4 regions of the Streptomyces sp. NPDC054770 genome follow, and region 3 is predicted to be linked to each of the others. Evidence: riboswitches for the same ligand, from Rfam matches in the RefSeq annotation. Region 3 holds a riboswitch; each other region holds the start of a gene.
What was found. Region 3 has a riboswitch for cyclic di-AMP ahead of ACWGKQ_RS38770 (transglycosylase family protein). Riboswitches for the same ligand answer to the same signal wherever they lie in the genome.

Region 1 (3,408 bases), on a different contig from region 3:
TCCTCGAAGACGCGGGACTGGGCGTTGGTGCGGTAGAAGACGGCGACATCGCCGGCCTTCGCCTCGCCCGCGTCCGTCAGACGGTCTATCTCCTCGGCGACGAACTGCGCCTCGTCGTGCTCGGTGTCGGCGACGTAGCCGGTGATCTGCGCGCCCGCGCCCGCGTTGGTCCACAGGTTCTTCGGGCGGCGGGACTCGTTGCGCTCGATGACCGCGTTGGCGGCGCTCAGAATCGTCTGCGTGGAGCGGTAGTTCTGTTCGAGGAGGATCGTCGTCGCGTTCGGGTAGTCCTCCTCGAACTGGAGGATGTTGCGGATCGTCGCGCCCCGGAAGGCGTAGATCGACTGGTCGGCGTCACCGACGACGCAGAGCTCGGCGGGGGGCAGGTCGGGCGCGCCGGTGCCGACCAGCTCGCGCACCAGGGCGTACTGGGCGTGGTTGGTGTCCTGGTACTCGTCGACCAGGACGTGCCGGAAGCGGCGGCGGTAGTGCTCGGCGACGTCCGGGAAGGCGCGCAGCAGGTTGACCGTCGTCATGATCAGGTCGTCGAAGTCGAGGGCGTTCGCCTCGCGCAGCCGCGACTGGTACAGGGCGTAGGCCTGGGCGAGGGTCTTCTCGAAGCCGTCGGCGGCCTGGGCGGCGAAGTCCTCCTCGTCGATCAGCTCGTTCTTCAGGTTGCTGATCTTGGCGCTGAAGGACTTCGGCGGGTAGCGCTTGGGGTCGAGGTCCAGGTCGCGGCAGACCAGGGCCATCAGGCGCTTGGAGTCGGCCGCGTCGTAGATCGAGAAGGAGGAGGTGAAGCCGAGCTTCTTGCTCTCCCTGCGCAGGATCCGCACGCAGGCGCTGTGGAAGGTCATCACCCACATCGCGTTCGCGCGCGGGCCGACGAGGTGCTCGACCCGCTCCTTCATCTCGCCCGCGGCCTTGTTGGTGAAGGTGATCGCGAGGATCTGGCCCGGGTGCACCTGGCGCGCGCCGAGCAGGTGGGCGATGCGGTGGGTGAGCACGCGCGTCTTGCCGGAACCGGCGCCGGCCACGATGAGCAGCGGGGAGCCGGCGTGCACCACGGCCGCCCGCTGGTTGTCGTTCAGCCCGTCCAGGAGCGCGGCCGGGTCCAGGGCCGGGCGGGCGGCGCCGTCGCGGTAGTAGGCGTCTCGGTCCGGGGGCACGTCGAACTTCCCGCCGAACAGATCGTCCGGAATCGACTCCGGAGCGTGCTCGTCCTCGGGCGGCGGCGGGGGTTCCTCGTCATGGCCGCGGGGGGCCTGGAGGCTCGCCAGGAAGCTGTCGTCAAAGAGGCTGCTCATCGCTCTCCGAGTCTAGGGCGCCCCACCGACAACCGGTCGCCGCCCCGAAAACTCGCCCGGGTGACCGACCGGTTCCGCTCCGTCACGGCAGGTCGGCGCGGAGCACGGAGCCGCACTCCCCCAGCGCGAACCAGCGGCACCCTTCCGAACAAGTCACTCATACCGTCCCAGATGACCTTGCCTTAACAAGTTCTAACAACAAGGTCACGAAAATGTATCGGGCATATCGCACATCAACCTTCACAGAGGCCACACGAGTTGGTTAGCGTGCGAGGCGGGCCGCGCGACCCCCACCGGCGAACGTCGCCGGGCCGCACGGCCTCCGCCGAGTCCGGGGCGCCGCCGCGCATCCGGAGCCGGGGACCCACCGATCCCGGGGTGAATCGGTCCCGACTCCCCTCCGGGGAGCGGACCGTAGGGCAACCCTTCCGAACCACCCGCCCGAACCCGACAGCTAACTCGGTAGGCGGAACGTGGAAGGAGTCGCCTCCGTTGGCGTCGCACCGCAAGTCCCGGCCGTCAGGAACGCGCGCGGCGGGCATACGCACCCCCGCGCTGGCCACCGCCGCCCTCACCTCCATGGCCCTGTTCTCCCAGACGGCCGAGGCCGCGCCCCCCGAGGACGGCAAGCCGAGCCTGGAGGAGGTCGAGAAGAAGGTCGACTCGCTCTACCGGCAGGCGGAGTCGGCGACCGAGAAGTACAACGCCGCCAAGGAGCGGACCGGCCGGCAGCGCAAGCAGGTCGACACCCTGCTCGACGACGTCGCCGAGCGCACGGACCGGCTGAACAAGGCGCGTGAGGAGCTGGGTTCGTTCGCCGCGGCCCAGTACCGGACCGGGGCCGCCGCCCCCGACACGGCGACCTTCCTGCTCGCGGACAGTCCCCAGGACTACTTCGACCAGGACCAGCTGATGAGCCGGCTGACCGCACGCCAGAAGGGCGCGGTCGACGACTACGTCACCCAGCAGTCCGCGACCATGAGGAAGCGGCAGGAGGCCGCCAAGAGCCTCGAAACGCTCACCGAGACGCAGGACGACCTCAAGACCGCCAAGACCACCGTCCAGACGAAGCTGGCCTCCGCGCGGGAGCTGCTGTCGCAGCTGACGGCCGCGGAGAAGGCGCGGCTGGCGGCGATCGAGAAGCAGCAGGAGGAGGTGGCGGCCCGCAAGGCGGCGGAGCTGGCGAAGCAGCAGGCCGCGGCCGCCGAGCAGGAGACGTCGTCGTCCGCCGCATCGGGCAGCTCCTCTTCCGGCACGTCGAGCGGCTCCTCCTCCGCCTACGCCACGAAGGCCGCCAAGGCGATCGCCTTCGCCCGCGCACAGATCGGCAAGCCGTACGTCTGGGGCGCCACCGGCCCCGGCTCCTACGACTGCTCCGGGCTCTCCCAGGCCGCCTGGAAGGCCGCGGGCGTCTCCCTGCCGCGCACCACCTACGACCAGGTGAACGCCGGCACCACCGTCTCCCTCGCCGACGCCCGACCCGGCGACCTGGTCTTCTTCTACGACGACGTCAGCCACGTCGGCATCTACATCGGCAACGGCATGATGATCCACGCCCCGAAGCCCGGCGCCTACGTCCGGGAGGAGTCGATCTACTACGGCGGCGAGTCGATCATCCACAGCGTGGTACGCCCGGCCTGAGCCGACTGCAGGCCGGCATCTGCAGACGCCCGGGTCAGCGGCGCCCGCGCGCGAGCAGGGCCGCATGCGGCAGGGCCAGCAGACCGTCCTCGGCAGCGAACTCCGAACTGAACACATCGAAGTGACGCTTGATCTCGGCGCGGATCCGGGGTGTCTGGCTCTGCACCAGCTGCCCGCCGAACGCCACTCCGCTCGCAGGACCGCTCCACCACTCGTCGGCGCTCGCGCGGTGATCCCAACGCAAGGTCGCGCACTCCGCCTCGCGCAGCCCCGCCGCGTCCATCAGCCCGGTCAGGCCGCTCTCGTCACGGGGGAAATCATCCTCAGGAGCCAGCCCTGCGGGCAGATGCGGTGGGCGCACCGCACCCGCGGCCTCGATCGCACGGCCGATCAGAGCCTGTCCCGGCGCCGGCGGCGCCGCCCATGTCGTCAACGCGATCCAGCCGCCGGGCCGCACCAC
Region 2 (3,408 bases), on a different contig from region 3:
CGGCCTGGGTCAGGCTGGAGCAGTCGTACGCCCCCGGTCCGGTCGCCCCCCAGACGCACGGCCGGCCGATCTGCTCCCGCGCGAACGCCAGCGCCTTCATGGCCTTGCCGGGCTCGGCCGCGGCGCCCGGCTGGAGGAAGGCACCGGGGTCGGCGAAGGCGGCCGCGGGCGAGGGCGCGGTGGGTACCGGGGCGGTGACCTGCGGAGGTGCGGTCGGCAGGGGGGTGGTGGGGAGCGGAGCGGTGACGACCGGGGTGGTGACGACCGGGGCGGCGGTGGGCATCGCCATGGTGGGCGCGGCCATCATCGCCTCGGGCGGCGCCGTCATGGCCGCCGGCGCCGCGGCCATCGCGGGCATCGGGGCGGCCATGGGCGCGGCCATGGGTGTCGGCATCGGCGCCGTCATCTGCGTGGGCATCGGTGCCGCCATCGGGGTCGGCATCGGCGCTGCCATGGGCATGGGCATGGGCGCGGGCGCGGGCATCGCGGCCGCGGGTGCCGCCATCTGCGTGGGCATCGCGGTGGTATCGGCGTAGGCGTAGGCGTAGGAGGCGTCGGTGGACTGCATGCCTCCGGCCCAGGCGCCGGCCATGTCGGCGGCGGGTGCCGCAGGGAACGGGGCGGCCTGCGGTGTCATGGCCATGGGCGCGGCGGCGGGGGCCGCGGTCGGGTACGTGTACGTGTACGCGCCGGTGGCGTAGGCGGTGTCGGCGGCGGCCTGGGGCACGTCGGCGTAGGCGGCGGCCGCGTTCGGCGACATGACCCGGAAGCCGCCCATGTCCATCGGGGCCGGTGCCGGGGCGGGGGCAGCGGCGGCGGGAACGGCGGGTGTCGCGGTCGGGAAGGCGCCGGTGTTCGTGGGAGCCGCGGTCGGGAAGACGCTCGTGCCGACGGGGTTCGCGGTCGGGAAGACGCTCGTGCCCATGGGGTCCGCGGTCGGGAACGCTCCCGCGTCCGCCGGGGTCGGCATCGGGAACGTGCCCGTGGCGCCCGGGGTCATGATGCGGAAGGAGCCGCTGTCCCCCGGAGCCGGAGCCGGAGGCTGGGCGGGGGCGGGGCCCGCGTCCATGGGAGGCATCCCCGGGAAGCTGCCGGTCGCCGAGCTGCCGGGGGTCATGATGCGGAAGCCGCCCGTGTCCGGCGGGGGCACGGCTGCCCGGGTGGCCCCGCTACCGCCCGGCGTCATGATGCGGAACGTACCGGTGTCGGTCGCGGACACGATCGGGATGCCGCCCGTCTCGGTCATCGCGGGCGGCGCGCTGCGCTGGCTCGGTATGCCGATGGCGGGAGCCGGCGGCCACTGCTGCGTCGGGACCTGGGCCTCGGGCGTGGGCCACGGGGACGGTGCGGTCGGCACGGGCTGGGCTGCTGGGGCCGCGGCCGGTTCGAGCGCGGCGATCGCGCGCTGCCCGGTGCGCTGGGACAGCACCTCGCGGGCCTTGGCGATCTTCAGCTGGCTCTTGGTCTTGGAGGTACCCGGCGCCTGCCGCTGCGGCGCGGCGGCCGACAGGGCCCTGGGCGCGCCCGACGGCCCCGGGGGCAGCGCCGCGGCCGGCCCTGCCGTCAGCTCCAGCCTCGGGCGCTCCGGCGGCAGCGCGCGGACGACCTCGATGTCGGTCTGCGCGGACGGACCCGCGGTCAGCTCCAGCCGGGCCGGGCCGCTGTCCTCCAGCTGGCCGAGCAGGTCGGCGGCCATGGAGCTGACGGGCCGCCGCGGACCGGGCCGGGCGGGCTGCCGGTCGGAGGGGAGTGCGGCCGGGACGCTCGGCCCCAGCTTCGAGCGGGCGCCGTCGAACCACTCCCGGGCGATGTTGTCGAGGCCCGGGTCGTCGCGACGGGGCCGCTTGAACAGCGGGACGCCGCGGGAGCGCGAGCCCCCGCTCATCGCGCGCGTGGCGTTGTAGTTCCCGGTGGCGTTCTCGGCCTGGTCGTAGAGGCTGTCGATCCGCTGCCGAACCTCGTCACGGCTCTCGGGCGCCATTGAGGGGTCGTGCTCCTTCCGTACTCCGCCTACCGAGTTAGCTGTCGGGTTCGGGCGGTGAAGTCCGGAAGGCATGCCCTACGGCCCCTGCCCTCGCGGACGGTCGGCCGATTCACCCCAGTGGTCGGTTGGGTCCCCGGCTCCGGATTCGCCCCTGGGAGGCACCGGACTCGGCGGAGGCCGCGCGGCCCGACGGGATTCGCCGGGGGGAGCCGAGCGGCTTGCCCGTCAACTTAGCCAACTTGTGTCACTCGTGTGAAGGTTGAAGTGCGTAATGTCCGATACGTATTTGTGATGTTCGTCTTAGCGTTCGGAACTCGACGGTACGGGACGGCATTTGGCGCGCATCCATTGCTTTCGCAGGGTCACCGGGGCGTTGCCGTCGGTCGTGTTCTGCTGTTCCGGAGCTGTGTGGGAACAGGTGCTTTCTGTGAGGTCTCCGTGAATTCGCGGGTCCGTTGAACACGGCGGCGCCGGGGGCCGTATAGGGCCGGGGGATTTCCATGTCCGGCCGACCACGAGACGCAGGGGAACGACCTTGAGACCCAACAGGCGCAGACGCCCGACCGGCGCACAGCGCGCGACCTTCGCAGCGGTCGCCCTGATGCTCGGCGGCGCAGGATTGGTCGCGGTGAACGTCTATGCCTCGGCCACCGAAGGCGGCGGGGACCAGCAGGCCCAGGTCGCCACCGGCCATGTGCTGTCCGCGCCGACGGTCTACTGCCCCGACGTCGGCAGCCGGCTGACGTCGGTGCCGGACGGGGCCCGGGCCGACGTCGACCGTGAACTCGCCCAGATGGACCAGCAGATCGCCGCCGCCTACCAGCAACTCACCCAGTACGCCGCCGAGATCGAGCAGAACCCCGCCTTCGCCGGCCAGACGATCATCGACCCGCTGAAGGCGAAGCGGGCCGAGTCGCTCCAGCGCATCGCCGACGCCATCGGCCGCGAGGGCGACCGCCCGCAGGGCCTCGACGACCTGGCGGCCTGCGCCCTGCGCTCCTCGAACCAGGGCGACGGGCAGTCGGCGGCCCCCCAGGGCAGCGCCACGCCGAGCCAGAGCGGTCAGGGCAGCGCCGCGCCGAGCCAGGGCACCGGCATCGGCGGCCAGGGCGGCAACGGTCCGGTCGCCGCCGACTACGCGGACATCACCTCCGTCCAGCCCAATGTCAGCACCCCGGCCGAGCGGTCCGGCGGCTCCACCGGCACCTTCAGCTCCAGCTGCGGCGTCAACGCGAACGGCCTGTTCAACTCCGACAACGTGATCGTCGCGCCCGGTGTCTCCAACGGCGCCCACCACTTCCACGACTACATCGGCAACCAGTCCAACAACGCCTTCGCCAGTGACCAGGACCTCGCGAACGCCGACACCAGCTGCGCGGACCAGGGCGACAAGTCCACGTACTACTGGCCCGTGCTGCGGCTGC
Region 3 (3,408 bases):
CGAGACCGGTGGCCAGGCCCTTCGACTTCAGGACCTTCTTGAGGGTGTGGTAGACCTCGGCACCCCAGCGCAGCGCCTCCGAGAAGGACTCCGCGCCGATCGGGGCGATCATGAACTCCTGGATGTCGACGTTGGAGTCCGCGTGCGAGCCGCCGTTGAGGATGTTCATCATCGGGACGGGCAGCAGGTGCGCGTTCGGGCCACCGAGGTAGCGGAACAGCGGCAGGTCGGACGCCTCGGAGGCGGCGTGCGCGACGGCCAGGGAGACGCCGAGGATGGCGTTGGCGCCGAGCGAGCCCTTGTTGTCGGTGGCGTCCAGGTCGAACATCGCCTGGTCGATCAGGCGCTGCTCGGTGGCGTCGTAGCCGACCAGCTCCGGGCCGATCTGCTCGATGACGGCGAGGACGGCCTTCTCGACGCCCTTGCCCAGGTAGCGGTTGGGGTCGCCGTCACGGAGCTCGATGGCCTCGAAGGCACCGGTGGAGGCGCCGGACGGAACGGCGGCACGACCCGTGCTGCCGTCGTCGAGGCCGACCTCGACCTCGACCGTGGGGTTGCCTCGGGAGTCCAGGATTTCCCGGGCTACGACGACGTCGATGGACGGCACGAGCATCTCCTTCTTGGGTTGTGACGCTGGTTGTGCGGGGCGCACGCGGGCCTCGTCGGCCCTTGCTCAGCCTTGCGACTAGAGCCTAACCGTCCTGGGGCCGTCGGCCGCCACGACCGACCGGCCCTTGGACACAGAGACGGTACTCATTGTTCACCCGCGGAACAAAGGGGGTCCCGATGAAGAACGGGAGAAGAGCGGACCAAGAAGGGGACCGCGGCACCGCAAAGAGAAACCCCGCCCCGGTGCGTACGGGGGAAAACGCACCGGAGCGGGGGCCCGTGGGGGACGGGGGTGACCCTCACGCGGTCTCCACTATGGGGACCGCGGTTGTGTGGGGGCTGTGGTTCAGCTGGGCGCCGCTTAGTACTTACGGCGACCGCGCCGCACCCTGCTTTCACGTGCAGCCGCACCCTGCTTTCAGGTGCGGCCGCGCCCTACTTCAGGTGCAGCTGCTGGCCCGGGTAGATGAAGTCGGCGTCGTCGACGATGTCCTTGTTCAGCTTGAACAGCGCCTGCCAGCCGCCCTTCACCTTGTGCTTCACGGCGATCGAGCTGAGGGTGTCGCCCTTGACGACCTTGTACTCGCCGTCGCCCTTCTTGACCTTCTTGCCGGTCGGGGTGGTGACGGTCTTCTTGGCGGCCGGACGCTCGGCGGAGCGGGAGGCCGCCTGGGTGTCGGTCGAGCGGGTGCCGGCGCCGCTGCTCGACGAGCCGGACGAGCCGGTGCTGCTGCCGGTGTAGGTGGCGCCGGACAGGCCCGTGCCGCAGACCGGCCAGGCACCCTTGCCCTGCGCGCCGAGGACCTTCTCGGCGATCTGGATCTGCTGCGCCTTGGTGGCCTGGTTGGCCTGCGCGGCGTACTGCGTGCCGCCGTACGCGGCCCAGGTGGAGGCCGAGAACTGGAGACCGCCGTAGTAGCCGTTGCCGGTGTTGATGGCCCAGTTGCCGCCCGACTCGCACTGGGCGACGGCGTCCCACTCCGAGGCCGTGGCGGCGGAGGCGCTGCCGGCCGCCATCAGCGGCGCGGCGACGGCGACGCCGGTGACACCGGCGACAGCGATGGCGCGGACGGCCTTGGACGGACGACGGTGCTTGCCCTTGCCGGAAAACAGCATGGATCGATCCCCTCACCGACGCCTGCGAGGTGAGCTGTCGGGTTCGGGCCGGTTGAGTTGCCCGGCCGCACACCTGTGTGTCGGTGCGCGGCTTCACCCCGAGCCGGATCGGCAGCCTCGACTACCGGTCCCGGCACTTACCTTGGGTCCCCCGCTCCTGCCTACGGCGCATGACGCGACGACTGTTCCCGGACGGCCGCTGGCAGGACTCGGCGTTGCGACGGCCGGGGCTCGTGGTGACGAGCGGCCTTGACCGTAAACAGGCGATCAGGTGAATTTCAAAGATGATCAGGGCTTCTGAGACTCATCCCACACTTTCACCAAAACGGACATTCAACTTCTAAGTGGGGCGGCACGGGAGGCCAACTCCCGCTGCTTTTCGTCCGTTTAGCTACCGAGTTTCAGGGTCTGACCGGCGGCGATGTTGTTCGGGTCGATGCCGATGGCCGTCTTGTTCGCGGAGTAGAGCGCGCGCCATCCGCCGTCGAGGTCAAGGGAGTCGGCGATGGAGGCGAGGGTGTCGCCGGCGTGGACGGTGTAGGTGTCGCCGGCGTGGGAGGCGTGACGGCCGGAAGTGGTGGCATCCTGACCGTTTGTCACGTTTTCATCCGCGGAGTCGCCGCGATGCTTGCCGCCGCCACTGACGGCCCCCGTGTCGACCAGACTCCAAGAGCCTCCGGTCTGCCCTGAATTGTCCGAGGTGTCGGCCTCGGGGATGACGGGGCTCTCGCTCGCCTTCGAGGTGCCGGAGTCGGATGATTCCGACTTTTCCGTCTTGGCGGATTTGCTGGGAGTGTCCGCCTTGGAGTCGTCGCTCGCGCTCGGGGAGGGAGTGGCGGAGTCACTCCCGGAGTCCGAGGCGTCGGAGGAGGACCCGGAATCGGAGGAGGAGGACGACGAATTCAGCAGCCCGGAGGACGAGTCCGACGAGTCGGAGGAACCGGACGAATCATCCGAGCCGCCGAGGCCCGTGTCGACGTTCACCGAGGCGTCGTCGGACGAGAGGCCGGCCAGCAGCGCACAGGTCCGCCAGGGCTTGGTGCCCTGGTCGGCGAGTATCTTCTCGGCGACCGCGATCTGCTGCGAACGGCTCGCCTGGTCGGGCGTACTGGCGTACTCCTGGCCCCCGTACTTGCTCCAGTCGTCCAGGGACATCTGGAGGCCGCCGTAGTAGCCGTTGCCGTTGTCGGCGCTCCAGGAGCCGCCGCTCTCGCACTCGGCCACGTGGTCCCAGGTGGAGCCGTCGGCCGCGTTGGCGCTCGCCGCCCCGAGGAGCGGGATGGCGATGGCGGAGCCGGTCACGCCGGCCGCGACGAGGAGAGCCGGAGCCTGACGGGGGCGACGGTGACGACCGTTCCCGGAGAGCATGCGGAAACCTTTCGAGCGACAGCGGTGACCGGCACGGCGGGTCCCGCAGGGCGCCGCGCTGATGGGTGAACGTATCGGCAGACGATCACTTGTCACAAGTTAATGCCGCGCAGATCACGTGAAGATCACAGACTTGAACGCTGGTCACGTTCTGCCCGTACGGGCCGAGAACTCCACGGGGAGCGTGCGCAGTCCGCGCATGATGAGCCCGCCGCGCCACCGCAATTCGCTCTCGTCGACCGCGAGTCGGAGGTCGGGAAGGCGGGTGAGGAGGGTGGCGAGCGCGGTCTGGCCCTCCAGGCGGGCGAGCGGGGC
Region 4 (3,408 bases), on a different contig from region 3:
CCCTCGCGGTCGGAGAAGTCCAGCGACTCCTGGAGGCGCTCGGCGGTGATGTTGGACGCGGCGATGTGCCGGACCTTGCCCGCCCGCACCAGTTCGTCCAGCGCCCCGATGATCTCCTCGACCGGGATCTCGGGCTTGTCGAAGTGCGTGTAGTAGAGGTCGATGTGGTCGGTGCCGAGACGGCGCAGCGACGCGTCGGCGGCGGCCTTGATGTTGGCGGCGGACAGGCCGGGGTACTCGGGGTGCTGGCTGACCTTCGTCGCGATGACGACGTCGTCCCGGTTGCCGCGCGCCTTGACCCACTTGCCGATGATCGTCTCGGACTCGCCGCCCTGGTGGCCCTCGATCCACGCCGAGTACGAGTCGGCGGTGTCGACGAAGTTGCCGCCCGCGGCGGCATAGGCGTCGAGGACGGCGAAGGAGGTCGCCTCGTCGGCGGTCCAGCCGAAGACGTTGCCGCCGAGGGCGAGCGGGAAGACCTCCAGGTCGGAGGCGCCGAGCTTACGGAGGGAAGGGGAAGCGGAAGAAGCAGTCATGCTTCACTTCAACACGCGTCACCTGGCGCCCCATGCCGACGCAACACGAAGTTCTCGTAAAGCGCGGCGGTCCGGGTCAGGGGCTCAGGCGTCAGGAGTTGAGACGTCAGGAGTCGAGACGTCAGGAGTTGAGACGTCAGGAGTTGAGACGTCAGGGGTTGAGGCCCTTGCCGCGCAGCCAGGGCATCGGGTCGATGGCGGTGGCCTGGCCGTTCGGGTGGACCTCCAGGTGGAGGTGCGGGCCGGTGACGTTGCCGGTGGCGCCGACGCGGCCGATCACGTCTCCGGTGGCGACCTTCTGGCCGACCTTGACGCCGATCGAGGACTGGTGGCAGAACCACAGCTCGGTGCCGTCGTCGAGGGTGATGATCGTGCGGTAGCCGTAGGCGCCGGCCCAGCCCGCCTCGGTGACCGTGCCGCTGTGCACGGCCTTGATCAGCGTGCCGGTGGGCGCGGCGAAGTCGAGGCCGGTGTGGTAGCCGGAGGACCACATGGAGCCGGCCTGGCCGAAGGTGCCGGTGATCGTGTACGAGACGACGGGCAGCGTGTACTGCTTGGCCAGCGCGGCGAGCCGGGCCTGCTCGGACTTCTGCTTCGCGGAGGCCTCGGCCTTCTCCTTGGCGTCGGCGGCCGTTGCGGCGGCCGCCTTCTCCGCCTTGGCCTCGGCGTCGGCGACCGCCTTGTCGGCGGCGGCGACGGCCTTGGCACTGGCCTTGGTGTCGAGCTGGTTCTGCTGCTGCGCGGCCTGGGCGATGATCCGGCTGCGCAGCGCCTCACCGGCGTCGGAGGACGAGGAGTCCGCGTCGGTGGCGGTCGTCGTGGTGACGCTGCTGAGCGCGGTCTGGGTGGCCTGGTGGCCGGTGCCCTCGCCGAGCAGGGAGCTGACGGAGGTCGGCAGGTCGGGCAGCGAGATGGAGACCGGCGGCTTGCCGGTGTTGGCGCTGGCCATGCCGCCCGCGCCGACGGCTGCGATGACACCGACGCCGAGAACCGTGGAGCTGCGGGCGAGCCCGCCGCCCTTCTGCCGGGCGACCCGGTGCCGGCCGCGGGCCGAGGAGAGGGACTCCTCGGTGGGGTTCCACTCCTCGAAGGGGCCCTCGTCTGTGCGGTAACCGCCGTATCCGAAGGTGTCGGGCTGACGCTGGCTGGGCACGAACGGGGCTGTCGGAGCAGGCGGGTTGGACGCCACGCGGGCGCACTCCTTTCCTTCCGCCGCCTACCGGGTTAGCTGACGGGTTCGGAGCGGGAAGGTCTCCTACGCGCGTATACCGGCCGTTTCCTACCCGGCGGTAGCCGTGCGATTCACCCCAAGGTGGTGGTTCCCCGGTTCCCTTGCGGGATTCGGCGCGTGCGCACGGAGCCGTCGCGGGTGACGGCTGGGACGACCGCGCTGCGTTATCGAACGTTAATAGACACGGCTATGAGATTCCAAGCCGTTCGCCTTGATCATTAAGCTTTCAAAGCTTGGACTTACCTGGCACGATCGGCCAAAAACGGTCGAGTTGACGGTGTCCGCTGCTCAACTCAGGAGTCACACGGGGTTTGATGGTGACTCAGATGTGATGCGGAGGGCGGCCGTCCGAACACGATATGTGACATAGCACAGGGTCGGAGCCCAGTCAGGGCCGCCGTACGGCGAGCAGTGCCATGTCGTCCGTCATGCCGCCGCCGGTGTGCCGGCGCACCTCGGCCGCGAGCCGGGCGAGCAGCGCGCCGGGGGCGGTGACGGTACGGCCGGTCAGCCGCCGCTCGGGGTCGTAGAACCGGCCGTGCGCGTCCCGTGCCTCGGAGAGGCCGTCGGTGTACAGCAGCAGCGTGGCCCCGCTCGGGAACGCGTGCTCGGCGGCCCGGTCGGGCCATGCCCCCAGCTCGCCCATCCCCAGCGGCAGCGCGGACTCCGGCGGCCGCACCGGGAACACCTCGCCGTCGCCGTGCAGCAGCAGGGGCGGCGGATGACCCCGGTTGACGACCCGGAGCGTGTTGTCGCCGTGCGGGAGCTCGGCGAGTACGGCGGTGGTGAACCCCTCCTGGGCGTCGATGCCCCCGCGCCGGACGCCCTCGCGCGCAAGCGCCCGGTCCAGCCGCCCGGCGACCGCCTCCAGCGTGGCCTCCTGCTCGGCGGCCTCCCGGAACGCGCCGATGACCACGGCGACGGCGGCGACCGCGCCCATGCCCTTGCCGCGCACGTCGCCGACGACCAGCCGTACGCCGTACGGGGTGTCCTGGACGGCGTACAGGTCGCCGCCGATGAAGGTGCCCTCCTGGGCCGCCTCGTAGCGGGCGGCGATCTCGAAGCCGCCGATCCGCTCGGCGGGCTCGGGCAGGACGGCCCGCTGGGCGGCCTCGGCGACCTCGCGGGCGGAGGCGAGACGCTGGTCGCCGATACGGACGATCCGGTTGATGCCGGCGGCGAGGACGGCGACGGTGGCCACGGTGACGATCTCGGTGACGGCGTCGGCGTCCGGGACGACCGCGAACCGCGCATGCACGGCGTAGGTGGCCAGCAGTGCGGCCAGGCCGGTGAGGACGGTGGTGCGCAGGGACGAGAGGGGCGCGGCGATCAGCGGGGCGGCCGTGAAGAAGGGGACCGCGGTGAAGGCCTCGGGGGTGAGGACGTCGTAGCAGACGCCCGCGCTGATCAGCAGCGCGGGCAGGAAGCGGGCGAGGGTGCGGGCGAGGAGGCGGGCGGGCGCCGGGCCGTGCAGCTCCGCCTCGCCACGGCCCGCCACGCGGTCCTCCTGGTGTCCCATGTCTTCGACGCCTGTCCGTCCAGGTTTGCGGCTGTGAGCGGGTGGGGCGAATGGTGTGGGCCGGGCGGATGAGTACGGACGTGTGTGATGAGGAACACGCGCCTGGATATGACTCAGGGCCG

Region 1: another riboswitch for cyclic di-AMP. It lies ahead of ACWGKQ_RS06230 (NlpC/P60 family protein); the one in region 3 lies ahead of ACWGKQ_RS38770 (transglycosylase family protein).
Region 2: another riboswitch for cyclic di-AMP. It lies ahead of ACWGKQ_RS03900 (NlpC/P60 family protein); the one in region 3 lies ahead of ACWGKQ_RS38770 (transglycosylase family protein).
Region 4: another riboswitch for cyclic di-AMP. It lies ahead of ACWGKQ_RS22885 (M23 family metallopeptidase); the one in region 3 lies ahead of ACWGKQ_RS38770 (transglycosylase family protein).

What each region holds. Positions count from the first base shown of each region.
Region 1 covers NZ_JBSHBL010000004.1:181,383-184,790, forward strand. The annotation lists gene pcrA (DNA helicase PcrA) at 1-1,307, opposite strand, end outside; cyclic di-AMP (ydaO/yuaA leader) riboswitch at 1,621-1,791, shown strand; gene ACWGKQ_RS06230 (NlpC/P60 family protein) at 1,800-2,948, shown strand; gene ACWGKQ_RS06235 (class I SAM-dependent methyltransferase) at 2,983-3,408, opposite strand, start outside.
Region 2 covers NZ_JBSHBL010000002.1:301,092-304,499, forward strand. The annotation lists gene ACWGKQ_RS03900 (NlpC/P60 family protein) at 1-1,981, opposite strand, end outside; cyclic di-AMP (ydaO/yuaA leader) riboswitch at 1,992-2,145, opposite strand; gene ACWGKQ_RS03905 (DUF1996 domain-containing protein) at 2,586-3,408, shown strand, end outside.
Region 3 covers NZ_JBSHBL010000064.1:41,526-44,933, reverse strand. The annotation lists gene eno (phosphopyruvate hydratase) at 1-613, opposite strand, end outside; gene ACWGKQ_RS38770 (transglycosylase family protein) at 1,045-1,725, opposite strand; cyclic di-AMP (ydaO/yuaA leader) riboswitch at 1,730-1,904, opposite strand; gene ACWGKQ_RS38765 (transglycosylase family protein) at 2,113-3,093, opposite strand; gene ACWGKQ_RS38760 (cytochrome P450 family protein) at 3,238-3,408, opposite strand, start outside.
Region 4 covers NZ_JBSHBL010000026.1:21,576-24,983, forward strand. The annotation lists gene ACWGKQ_RS22880 (aldo/keto reductase) at 1-536, opposite strand, end outside; gene ACWGKQ_RS22885 (M23 family metallopeptidase) at 688-1,725, opposite strand; cyclic di-AMP (ydaO/yuaA leader) riboswitch at 1,735-1,893, opposite strand; gene ACWGKQ_RS22890 (PP2C family protein-serine/threonine phosphatase) at 2,156-3,286, opposite strand.